DNA from 3 places in the Listeria sp. Marseille-Q6474 genome. Region 3 is predicted to be linked to each of the others. Evidence: riboswitches for the same ligand, from Rfam matches in the RefSeq annotation. Region 3 holds a riboswitch; each other region holds the start of a gene.

Region 1 (3,282 bases), on a different contig from region 3:
ACCATTCGACCATAGAACGGAGCTGCTGAGATAATTAAAGCTGGAAGTGCTGCTTTCGGTCCAATTACAGTCCCGACTAACGATTTTGTCATCGGTAAAAGTAACACGATTAAAATAATAAAAGGAATGGAACGGAACACATTAACAAGGATTGCTGTGATCCAGTATAAAATGCGCGCTCCGGCATGTTTTTTATTATTGGTTAAAAATAGTAATAATCCTAGCACGATTCCTAGTAAAAAAACTGCAAATAATGAAGTAAGTGTCATATATAGCGTTTCTTGTGTGGCAACCCACATCATTTGAAAATCAACATTTGGAAATAACTCTTGTAATTTCGTCATCGTTCTAACACTTCCGTTTCTACTTTAAGTTGACGTAGCTGTGTTAGACTGGCATCTATCGCTTCTTCAGTGCCTAGAACTTGGACATACAATGTTCCGTATGCACCGTTTTGCGTTTGAGTTAAGTTCCCATGAAGGACATTTAGCATAACATCATTTTCTTTTGCTACTTGAGAGATAACTGGCTGAGTTGCATTTTCACTCATGAAGAGTAGTTTAACGATTTTACCTTCTGCGTAATTATCGAGTAATAGATGGATTAGTTCTTCCGTTTCGTCTGAATCAGTTACTTGGCGGACGAAGCGCTGCGTTACTTTTTCTTTAGGATGGCGGAAAACATCTAGTACGTCACCGAGTTCAGCAACTTTCCCGTTTTCCATGACTGCCACGCGATTACAGATTTTCCGGATAACATGCATTTCGTGGGTGATAACGATGATAGTTAGGTTGAGGCGTTTATTTATGTCTAGCAGTAATTCTAAAACTTCATCAGTTGTTTGTGGATCTAGTGCGGATGTAGCTTCATCACAAAGCAATACTTTAGGATTATTCGCGAGAGCTCTTGCAATACCTACGCGCTGTTTTTGCCCACCACTTAGTTCAGCTGGATAGGCGTTTTCTTTTCCTTCTAAGCCAACGAGTCGGATTAGTTCATTGACCCGAAAACGTCTTTTCTCACCGCGAACACCAGCAATTTCTAATGGAAACGCGATATTTTCTGCAACAGTTCTAGACCATAATAAATTAAAATGTTGAAATATCATTCCGATTTGTTGGCGCGCTTTTCTTAATTTACTACCACGAATTTGGCTAATTAGTAGGTTATCTACTTCAACAGACCCTTCTGTTGGTAGTTCTAATCCATTGAACATTCGGATTAGTGTACTTTTACCAGCGCCTGAATAACCAACTACTCCGAAAATCTCACCTTGTTCAATTTCTAAATCGACATGGTCGACTGCGAGAACTTTGTTATTTCTAGACGTATATTCTTTTACGACGTTCTGTAACGTAATCATCTCTATCACCTTTTCTACATTCTGATATACAAAAAAGCCTTCCTGCTAATGAGCAGAAAGGCAGCATTTTTTCAAATGGGCTAACTTCCTTCTCATCTTTCAGAACAAATCGTTGTTCTGCATGACTTAGCACCTTAAACACATAATGAATTATTGTTTAGGTTGCTGGGTTTCACAGGGCATTTCCCTCCACCACTCTGGATAAGATTTCTACATATTATTATATCACTTCATTTGTGACTATAGTGACGTTTCTTGTTTTTTCATATTACCTTTTCCGTCACACTTTGTCAATAACTTTTTTATTTATACGCATCTATTTGTAATTTACTTCACTAATAATACTATTTTCTCCCGAATGTTCCTGGCTAGCTAACTGAGAGGCTATTTTAATCTGAGCTCTATTTTGATATTTAAGTTCGCTACTATTGACTTGAATTATGTACATAAATACCGCAATGACTGTGATACAAGCAACAACAATTAAAACAATATGTTTTTTCATTTTTCTCTCCTCCGTGATTTATATTCTACTGAAAGAACATAAATCACAAGGAAAGAAACATTTAAGAATTTTTAAAGATTAAATGAGAGGCAATTTGACGATAAAACTTGTTTTGCGATGTTTGCTTTCTGCGGTAACAATTCCGCCGTGTTTTTCAACGATAGACTTAGCAATTGCAAGGCCTAAACCAGTCCCCGTTGTTGTCCGGTTTTTATCTACTTTATAAAAACGTTCAAATAAATAAGGCAAATCAACGGTTGGAATCTCTTCACCGTAATTAGTGACCCGCACAACAGCCATATGATCTTCTTTTTTCGCGCTTACATCAATTTGTTTATTTCCTTCTCCGTATCTAAGCGCATTGGAAAATAAATTCTCAAACAAACGCATAATTTGGTTACCATCGCCACCAATAATGAGTTTATTAGCATCAAAATGTTCGATTATCTGCATATTTCGTTCTGCAGCTCGTCCGTCATATTCTGCTACTAATTGTCTGAGTAATTCAATGATGTCTAGTTCGTCTTTTTTCAATTGGTAATCAACACTATCAAGCCTAGTATAAGAGAATAAATCATCAATCAGTTTATGCAGATGACGCGCTTTTCCGTAAACAAGTTCCGTATAATAACGCAGCTCAATCTCATCACGATAACGATCCTCATGAATATAACTTAAATATCCTAAAATCGACGTTAAAGGCGTCCGCAAATCATGTGAGACATTCGTAATCAAGTCATTCCTAGCTTGCTGCGCCTGTTCTTCCTTTTTCATTAATTTATTTTGTCGTTCACGCATATTTTCAATGTTTCGCTCAAGTTCTTGAATTTCCGGGACAAAACTTTCTGTATCAACCGGCTTTTCATCATTTAAAGCAAAATTAATCGTTCGTAGTTGTTTTTTTAATATCCGCTGACGCATCAATCGATAAAAGAATGCAAAGAATAAACAAGCAATCAAAAAGATAATTAAAAACTTCAGCGATAACATCCAAAACGACTGCATTATCCGAGTATATTTATTCGGCCCAAAAAGTTGAACCATAGATTGCGTCACTTCACGTAAAAACAAAGAATCATCACGAATAGAAATACTCCACAAATAAATAGTTTGGACAGTAATCAAAGCAAAAATCCAAGACACTATTGCAAAAAAAGTCGCCTGCCAAACATTCATCACATGGCTAATTTTCGTAAACAACACTTCCAGCCTAGATTTCAATTTTGTACCCTACTCCCCATATTGTCTTAATCACATTTTCTCCGCCCATAGCATCTCTCAATTTATCACGCAAGTTGCTAATATGGACCATGACCGTTTTACTCGCTCCGAGTGCTTTCTCCTGCCAAATTTTCTCAAAAATATATTCCGAACTGAAAACGCGACCTGGTTCACTCGCTAGTAAAAATAAAAT
Region 2 (3,282 bases), 1.0 Mb from region 3:
GATAATGATTAACACTGAGAAAAGGGGACTCGGTATATGTCATTACTGAATGAGGAAAATAATTTTTACAACGTAGATTTACTCGACTTGTTAAAAGATTCAAATGAAGCGGTTCTTCCATATAAGAGAATTCGTTTTAGACGCAACCAAAAAATCTTAACAGAAGGCGCGGAAACAACTTACTTTTATATTATTGAAGACGGGGTCGTTTCGATGAGTAAAAATACGTGTAAAGAAGATAGTATTATTAGCTTCTTAGGTAAACAAGATTCTATCGGTCCGCTTACATTACTTGGAGGAGCCAAATCACCTGCAAACTATACGTCTATTAGTGAAGTTAGTGTTTATCAATTTGAACGTAAATATGTTTTGAATAAACTCTTAAGCTCACCAGATGTATTTTGGCAAATGAATGCACTTATGCAAAGTATGGTTACACCTATGTTAGAACGGGAAGGTTACGTTAATTTACCTTCTAGCGAGAAAGTTTTAGCGGGATTAATTGCTTGTGGGGAGAGATTTGGAAGAATCGAGTCGGATGGTTCTTGTTTGATTCCCTATTATTTCACCCAAAAAATCTTGGGAAATTATCTAAATTTAGCTCGAGCTTACGTTGCAACTAACCTGCGAAAGCTAGAAGAAGATGGAATTATTGCGCTTTCGCCAAAACCTTGGCGTGTTAATAATTTCGAGATTCATAAGCAAAAACTAAAAGAAAATCACGAACCTTACATATGAGTGTAAAATGAATACTTTTTTTCTAATAGTATTTCGTAAAAATATGCATAATGAAAAGAAGCTATCTTAGTTAGATAGCTTCTTTTTTATTAACTATTTTTACCAATAAAGAAGAATGTCGCGATTGCGCCGATACCTTGAACGATGAAGAATGTTGCTACAACAATTATTACTCCAATCACAGAAACAATTGGATTAAACAGAGCGATAAATCCTACAACGATACCAATAAGACCAATGGTTAAAATCCAACCCCAACCTTGTATATTGTTTTGCTTGGCTGTAAATGCACCAACAGTACGCATGATACCAGCGAATAATACCCACATGCTAAAAAGTAATACAATTATTTCTGGTCCAGCAAATTCATTAAATAATAACAAGAAACCTAGTAAGATGGATAAAATCCCGTCAGCTAGTACCCAACCAGAAACATTTTGTGATTTTCTGTCTGAAAAGTAAGAGAATGTGTGGAAAATACCAGAAATCAGTAATAAGAAACCAAGCATAAAAGCTGATGTTAATAATGAAATAGCCGGATGGAATAAGAACCAAATTCCAAGTACAATCATCGCAATCCCTGCTAATAAAACAAGAATACGTGTAAATGTCTTCATTTTTATTTCAACTCCCCTTTATTTGTGCTAATCTAACCCCACTTTTAATGAAATATAATTAGTCTTAACTATAATAGCCTAAAAAATGGATTTTAAAACCTTTTTAAAATGAAATATTAGTCTAAAAAACAGCTTTGTCACAAAAATTCCACACACAAGTGCTATTTTTGGACTTTTTAAATACTTAGTTGACAATTTGTTTCATCCAGCGTAATATATAACTTAATTTAATAGTATTTTCTTATCACGAAAGGTGGAGGGACTGGCCCTTTGAAGCCTTAGCAACCGGAATTTATTTTCACGGTGCTAATTCCAGCAGTATATTCTGAAAGATAAGTCGGAAATCCAAGTTTAGGAAACTCTATCCTCTCTGGCGGCTTATATACTGCTAGGGAGGTTTTTTGATGGAAATTACTGATAAATACATATTAAAGAGGAGTGGATTTTATGAGTAATGAGTATAAATTCGAAACAATTCAAGTACACGGCGGACATACACCGGACGGAGATACGCATTCTAGAGCTGTGCCAATTTATCAAACAACATCGTATACATTTGATAGCCCAGAACATGCCGCAGCCTTATTTGGTTTACAGGAAACTGGAAATATTTATACACGAATTATGAATCCGACTACAGCTGTTTTAGAAGAACGATTAACTTTACTTGAAGGTGGCATTGGCGCTGTTGCAACGGCTTCTGGCATGGCCGCTATTACTTACTCGATTTTAAATATTGCTGGTTCCGGAGATCATATCGTCGCAGCAGCAACGCTTTATGGTGGCACACACACTCTTTTCTCTCATACATTTAAAACATTTGGCATTGATGTTACTTTTGTAGACCCTAACGAACCTGAAAATTTTGAAAAAGCAATTAAAGAAAATACGAAAGCCGTATTCATTGAAACGATTGGGAATCCTGATATTAATATTATTGATATTGAAAAAGTAGCTGAGATAGCGCACGCATCGGATGTCCCGCTAATTGTTGATAATACTTTTGCGACCGCTTATTTAAATCGCCCATTTGATTTTGGCGCAGATATTGTCGTTTACTCGGCAACGAAATTTATCGGTGGTCACGGGGTTGCAATTGGTGGCGCTGTTATTGACTCCGGTAAATTTAACTGGGCAAATGGGAAGTTTCCAAAACTCGTTGTACCTGATGATAGTTATAACGGGCTGTCTTATACAAATGATGTTGGTGCAGCGGCCTATATTACCAAGCTCCGTGTCTCGCTCCTTCGTGACACTGGTGCCGCACTTTCCCCGTTCAACGCCTTCTTGCTCATTTTAGGGCTAGAAACATTATCTTTACGACTTGAGCAACACGTGAAAAATGCGAAACAAGTAGCGAATTTCTTAAATGACCATCCAAAAGTTGCTTGGGTTAATTATCCTGGCTTAAAAGACAACAAATACCACGATTTAGCGCAAAAATATTTACCAAAAGGACCCGGTTCCATTTTCACTTTTGGCGTTAAGGGTGGTTACGCGGCTGGGAAAAAGGTTATCGAATCTGTGGAGTTATTCTCACATCTAGCAAATGTGGGTGATGCCAAGTCGCTTATAATCCACCCAGCATCAACGACTCATCAACAACTAAGCGAAGAACAACAATTAACAGCTGGCGTTAAACCAGAATCCATCCGTCTTTCTATCGGAATCGAAAATGCGGATGATATTATTCAAGATTTAACGAAAGCACTAGAGCAAATTTAGGAGGAAGTGAAGAGAAGTGACCTTACAGCAAAAAGAACTATTTCAAAAAAGTCCTCTTCTACTTGAAAACGGGGAAACATTAAGTCCAGTTTTAGTTGGCTATGAAACGTATGGGACACTTTCTGCCTCACGCGATAATTGTATTTTGTTAGAACATGCGCTCACTGGGACGGCACATGCGGCGAAACATTTTGAAGATGAC
Region 3 (3,282 bases):
GGTGAGAAAATTGGGTATGCCACTTGAGGTAAACACAATGATCGTAACAAAGGGAAATGAAAAAAGAATTTCAGATAATTTCTTTGAACTGGAAAAAGTAGGTTACCGGATTTATCCAATTGATGTTCCAATTGCTGTTCGTAAAACAAAAGAAGGCGAAACACTTGGAGAAGCAATTCCGCGCAAACTTGTATGGGAAAATAATAAAACCATCATTAAATATGAATTAATCGCTTTAAATTCAAGTAACTAATTTTGGAGGGGATTTTTTGAAACGCAAAGTTGGTATAATTGGTGCTGGTCATGTTGGAAGCGACGTGGCTTTTTCTCTTGTTACGCAAGGGATTTGTGATGAAATCGTTATAATTGATAAAATAGAAGCAAAAGCAGAGAGTGAAGCGCTTGAGTTACGCGATATGGCATCGATGACTCGTTCCTATACAACCATTACAGCGAATAACTGGGAAGCTCTTTCAGATGCAGATATTATTGTGATGGCTGTTGGTCCGGAAACACTACTACGAGAAGATCGTATGGAAGAACTCGTTGAAACAAGTCGTTCGGTAACGGAGATTGTGCCGAAAATTTTAGCGACAGGTTTTAAAGGGATTTTTGTGAATATTACTAATCCGTGTGATGTTATTACCATGCTCATTCAAAAAATATCTGGTTTTGATCGTTCCCGTGTATTTGGAACAGGAACATCGCTTGATACCGCTAGAATGAGAAGAGTGGTTGGAGAAGCTTTACATATTAATCCAAAAAGCATCGAAGGTTACGTTCTTGGCGAGCATGGTGAATCACAATTCGTTGCGTGGTCGACTGTGAAAATCGGTGGCGTCAATTTCACTGATTATAAAACGAAGGCACCGCTTGATTTACCTGCTTTAAAAGATGCTGTACGCGGCGGTGGCTGGAATATTTTAACGGGTAAAGGTTGGACGAGTTTTGGAATTGCTACTGCTACAGCGGGAATTGTTGATGCTCTCTTAACAGATGCGAAACAAGTATTTCCGTTAGCTGTTTTTTCAGAACAAACAAATACATATATCGGACAACCAGCACTTATTGGAGCAAATGGGGTTCTAGATACGATAAAACCACCACTAACCAAAGAAGAACAAACTAATTTTGAACATTCAGCGGAAGTTATCCGTAAAGCTTTCGACTTGCTTTAGATTTAAAATTATCCATAAAAAAACTAGCTACATTAAAGATTCTCATCTTTTAACGTAGCTAGTTTTTTAAGCTGTTTTGACTTTTTTCTTTTGTTTAGGTTTTTTTGATTTTTTGGAAATAAAGCGAACTAGGCTAATAATAAGTGATACGACATATTCACCAAATGAACCAATAAAAATAGCAATAGCGATTTCTGTTTGTGACATCCCACCACCGTAAAAACTGATGAAAAATACCACACCACTTGCAATTAATCCCATTGTTGCTAGGAAATATTTAAACCAATACCAACGAAAAACAAAATCAAATAAACATACAACGGCTAAAAACCCAAGAAAAATAATCAAGGATAACGTAATTAAACTCATAGATACAATCTCCTTTAGATAAGTAAAACATCTTTTTTATCCATCTATCATACCACAGGATGGAAATAATGATAAGCGAAAAATAAAGGAAGGCATTTTTTTACTGTTTTTTGCAAATGGAAATCAAGACAAAACCGAATTTTTATTGCATATAGCCTCAGTTTATGGTATTCTATCTTAGAATTAAAATTTATCTCTTATCCAGAGCGGTAGAGGGACTGACCCTTTGAAGCCCAGCAACCTACACATATAAGTGAAAGGTGCTAATCTGTTGCAGGAGTAATATCTCCTGAACGATGAGAGCAAAGGTATAATTATAGCCTTTCTCTATTCGTGCGCGTTTCGTGCAAAATAGAGAGAGGCTTTTTATATGAGACGTATTTGGAGAGAACTAAAGGAGGAAAATAAAATTGGCTAAAAACCGTCATCTATTTACATCGGAATCGGTTTCTGATGGACATCCAGATAAAATTGCAGATCAAATATCTGATGCAATTTTAGATGCAATTATTTCAAAAGATCCGGACGCACGTGTCGCTTGTGAGACTACTGTGACGACTGGTTTAGTTTTAGTAGCAGGTGAGATTACTACTTCTGTTTATGTAGATATTCCTAAAATCGTTCGTGATACTATTAAAGAAATCGGCTATACTCGAGCAAAATATGGTTTTGATGCAGAGACATGTGCTGTTTTAACGGCTATTGACGAACAATCACCAGATATTGCGCAAGGTGTGGACGAGGCACTAGAATCAAGAAGTGGCAGCGAAATTGATGCTGCTATTGAAGCAATTGGGGCAGGAGACCAAGGTTTGATGTTTGGTTTTGCTACAGATGAAACAGAAGAGTTAATGCCACTACCAATCTTTTTGGCACATGGCTTGGCACGCAAGTTAACAGAATTACGCAAAACGAATAAATTAGATTATTTACGACCAGATGCGAAAACACAAGTAACCGTAGAATATGATGAATTTAATCAACCTGTTCGCATTGATACAATTGTTGTTTCAACGCAACATCATCCTGACATCACACAAGAACAAATCGCGAAAGACTTACACACACATCTATTCCCAGAAGTAATTGATGCTTCTTTCTTAGATGAAAATACGAAATACTTTATTAATCCAACTGGCCGCTTTGTTATTGGTGGACCACTTGGCGATGCTGGACTTACTGGCCGTAAAATTATCGTGGATACATACGGTGGTTATGCGCGTCACGGCGGGGGAGCGTTCTCTGGTAAAGATCCAACCAAAGTAGACCGTTCGGGTGCTTATGCTGCAAGATACGTAGCTAAAAATATCGTTGCTGCTGGACTTGCTAAAAAAGTAGAAGTACAAGTTGCATATGCCATCGGAGTTGCGCATCCAGTTTCCATTTCGATTGACACATATGGAACAAGTGACTATTCAGAACAAGAACTAATTGATGGCGTTAATGAGCTATTTGACTTACGCCCAGCTGGGATAATCCATATGCTTGATTTACGTCGTCCAATTTATCGTCAAACAGCTGCATTTGGTCATTTTGGCCGTAGCGACCTTGATTTACCTTGGGAAAGAACGGATAAAGCAGAAGCCTTAAAAAAATTAATCGTAAAATAAGCTTAACCGAACATTTCTTGTGAGGAATGTTCGGTTTTTTTCTTTCCTAAACAGTGCAAAGAAAGCCTAGTTATGATATGATAGACGTTGTGAAAAAAAGATAAAATGATTATCTATATAGAGGA

The links. A riboswitch is a leader RNA that binds a small molecule or an ion and turns the genes downstream of it on or off. The one in region 3 is predicted to bind S-adenosylmethionine.
Region 1: it holds a riboswitch for S-adenosylmethionine, as region 3 does, so the genes downstream of both, OC533_RS10705 (methionine ABC transporter ATP-binding protein) here and metK (methionine adenosyltransferase) in region 3, are expected to answer to the same signal.
Region 2: it holds a riboswitch for S-adenosylmethionine, as region 3 does, so the genes downstream of both, OC533_RS05335 (O-acetylhomoserine aminocarboxypropyltransferase/cysteine synthase family protein) here and metK (methionine adenosyltransferase) in region 3, are expected to answer to the same signal.

What each region holds. Positions count from the first base shown of each region.
Region 1 covers NZ_CAMPPS010000002.1:12,013-15,294, reverse strand. The annotation lists gene OC533_RS10710 (methionine ABC transporter permease) at 1-344, opposite strand, end outside; gene OC533_RS10705 (methionine ABC transporter ATP-binding protein) at 341-1,363, opposite strand; SAM riboswitch class I at 1,453-1,571, opposite strand; gene OC533_RS10700 (hypothetical protein) at 1,680-1,868, opposite strand; gene cesK (histidine kinase CesK) at 1,947-3,089, opposite strand; gene cesR (response regulator CesR) at 3,079-3,282, opposite strand, start outside.
Region 2 covers NZ_CAMPPS010000001.1:1,051,698-1,054,979, forward strand. The annotation lists gene OC533_RS05325 (Crp/Fnr family transcriptional regulator) at 37-738, shown strand; gene OC533_RS05330 (HdeD family acid-resistance protein) at 828-1,355, opposite strand; SAM riboswitch class I at 1,594-1,694, shown strand; gene OC533_RS05335 (O-acetylhomoserine aminocarboxypropyltransferase/cysteine synthase family protein) at 1,803-3,080, shown strand; gene metX (homoserine O-acetyltransferase) at 3,097-3,282, shown strand, end outside.
Region 3 covers NZ_CAMPPS010000001.1:18,604-21,885, forward strand. The annotation lists gene OC533_RS00140 (DUF2584 domain-containing protein) at 11-253, shown strand; gene OC533_RS00145 (L-lactate dehydrogenase) at 270-1,178, shown strand; gene OC533_RS00150 (hypothetical protein) at 1,245-1,547, opposite strand; SAM riboswitch class I at 1,742-1,850, shown strand; gene metK (methionine adenosyltransferase) at 1,958-3,157, shown strand.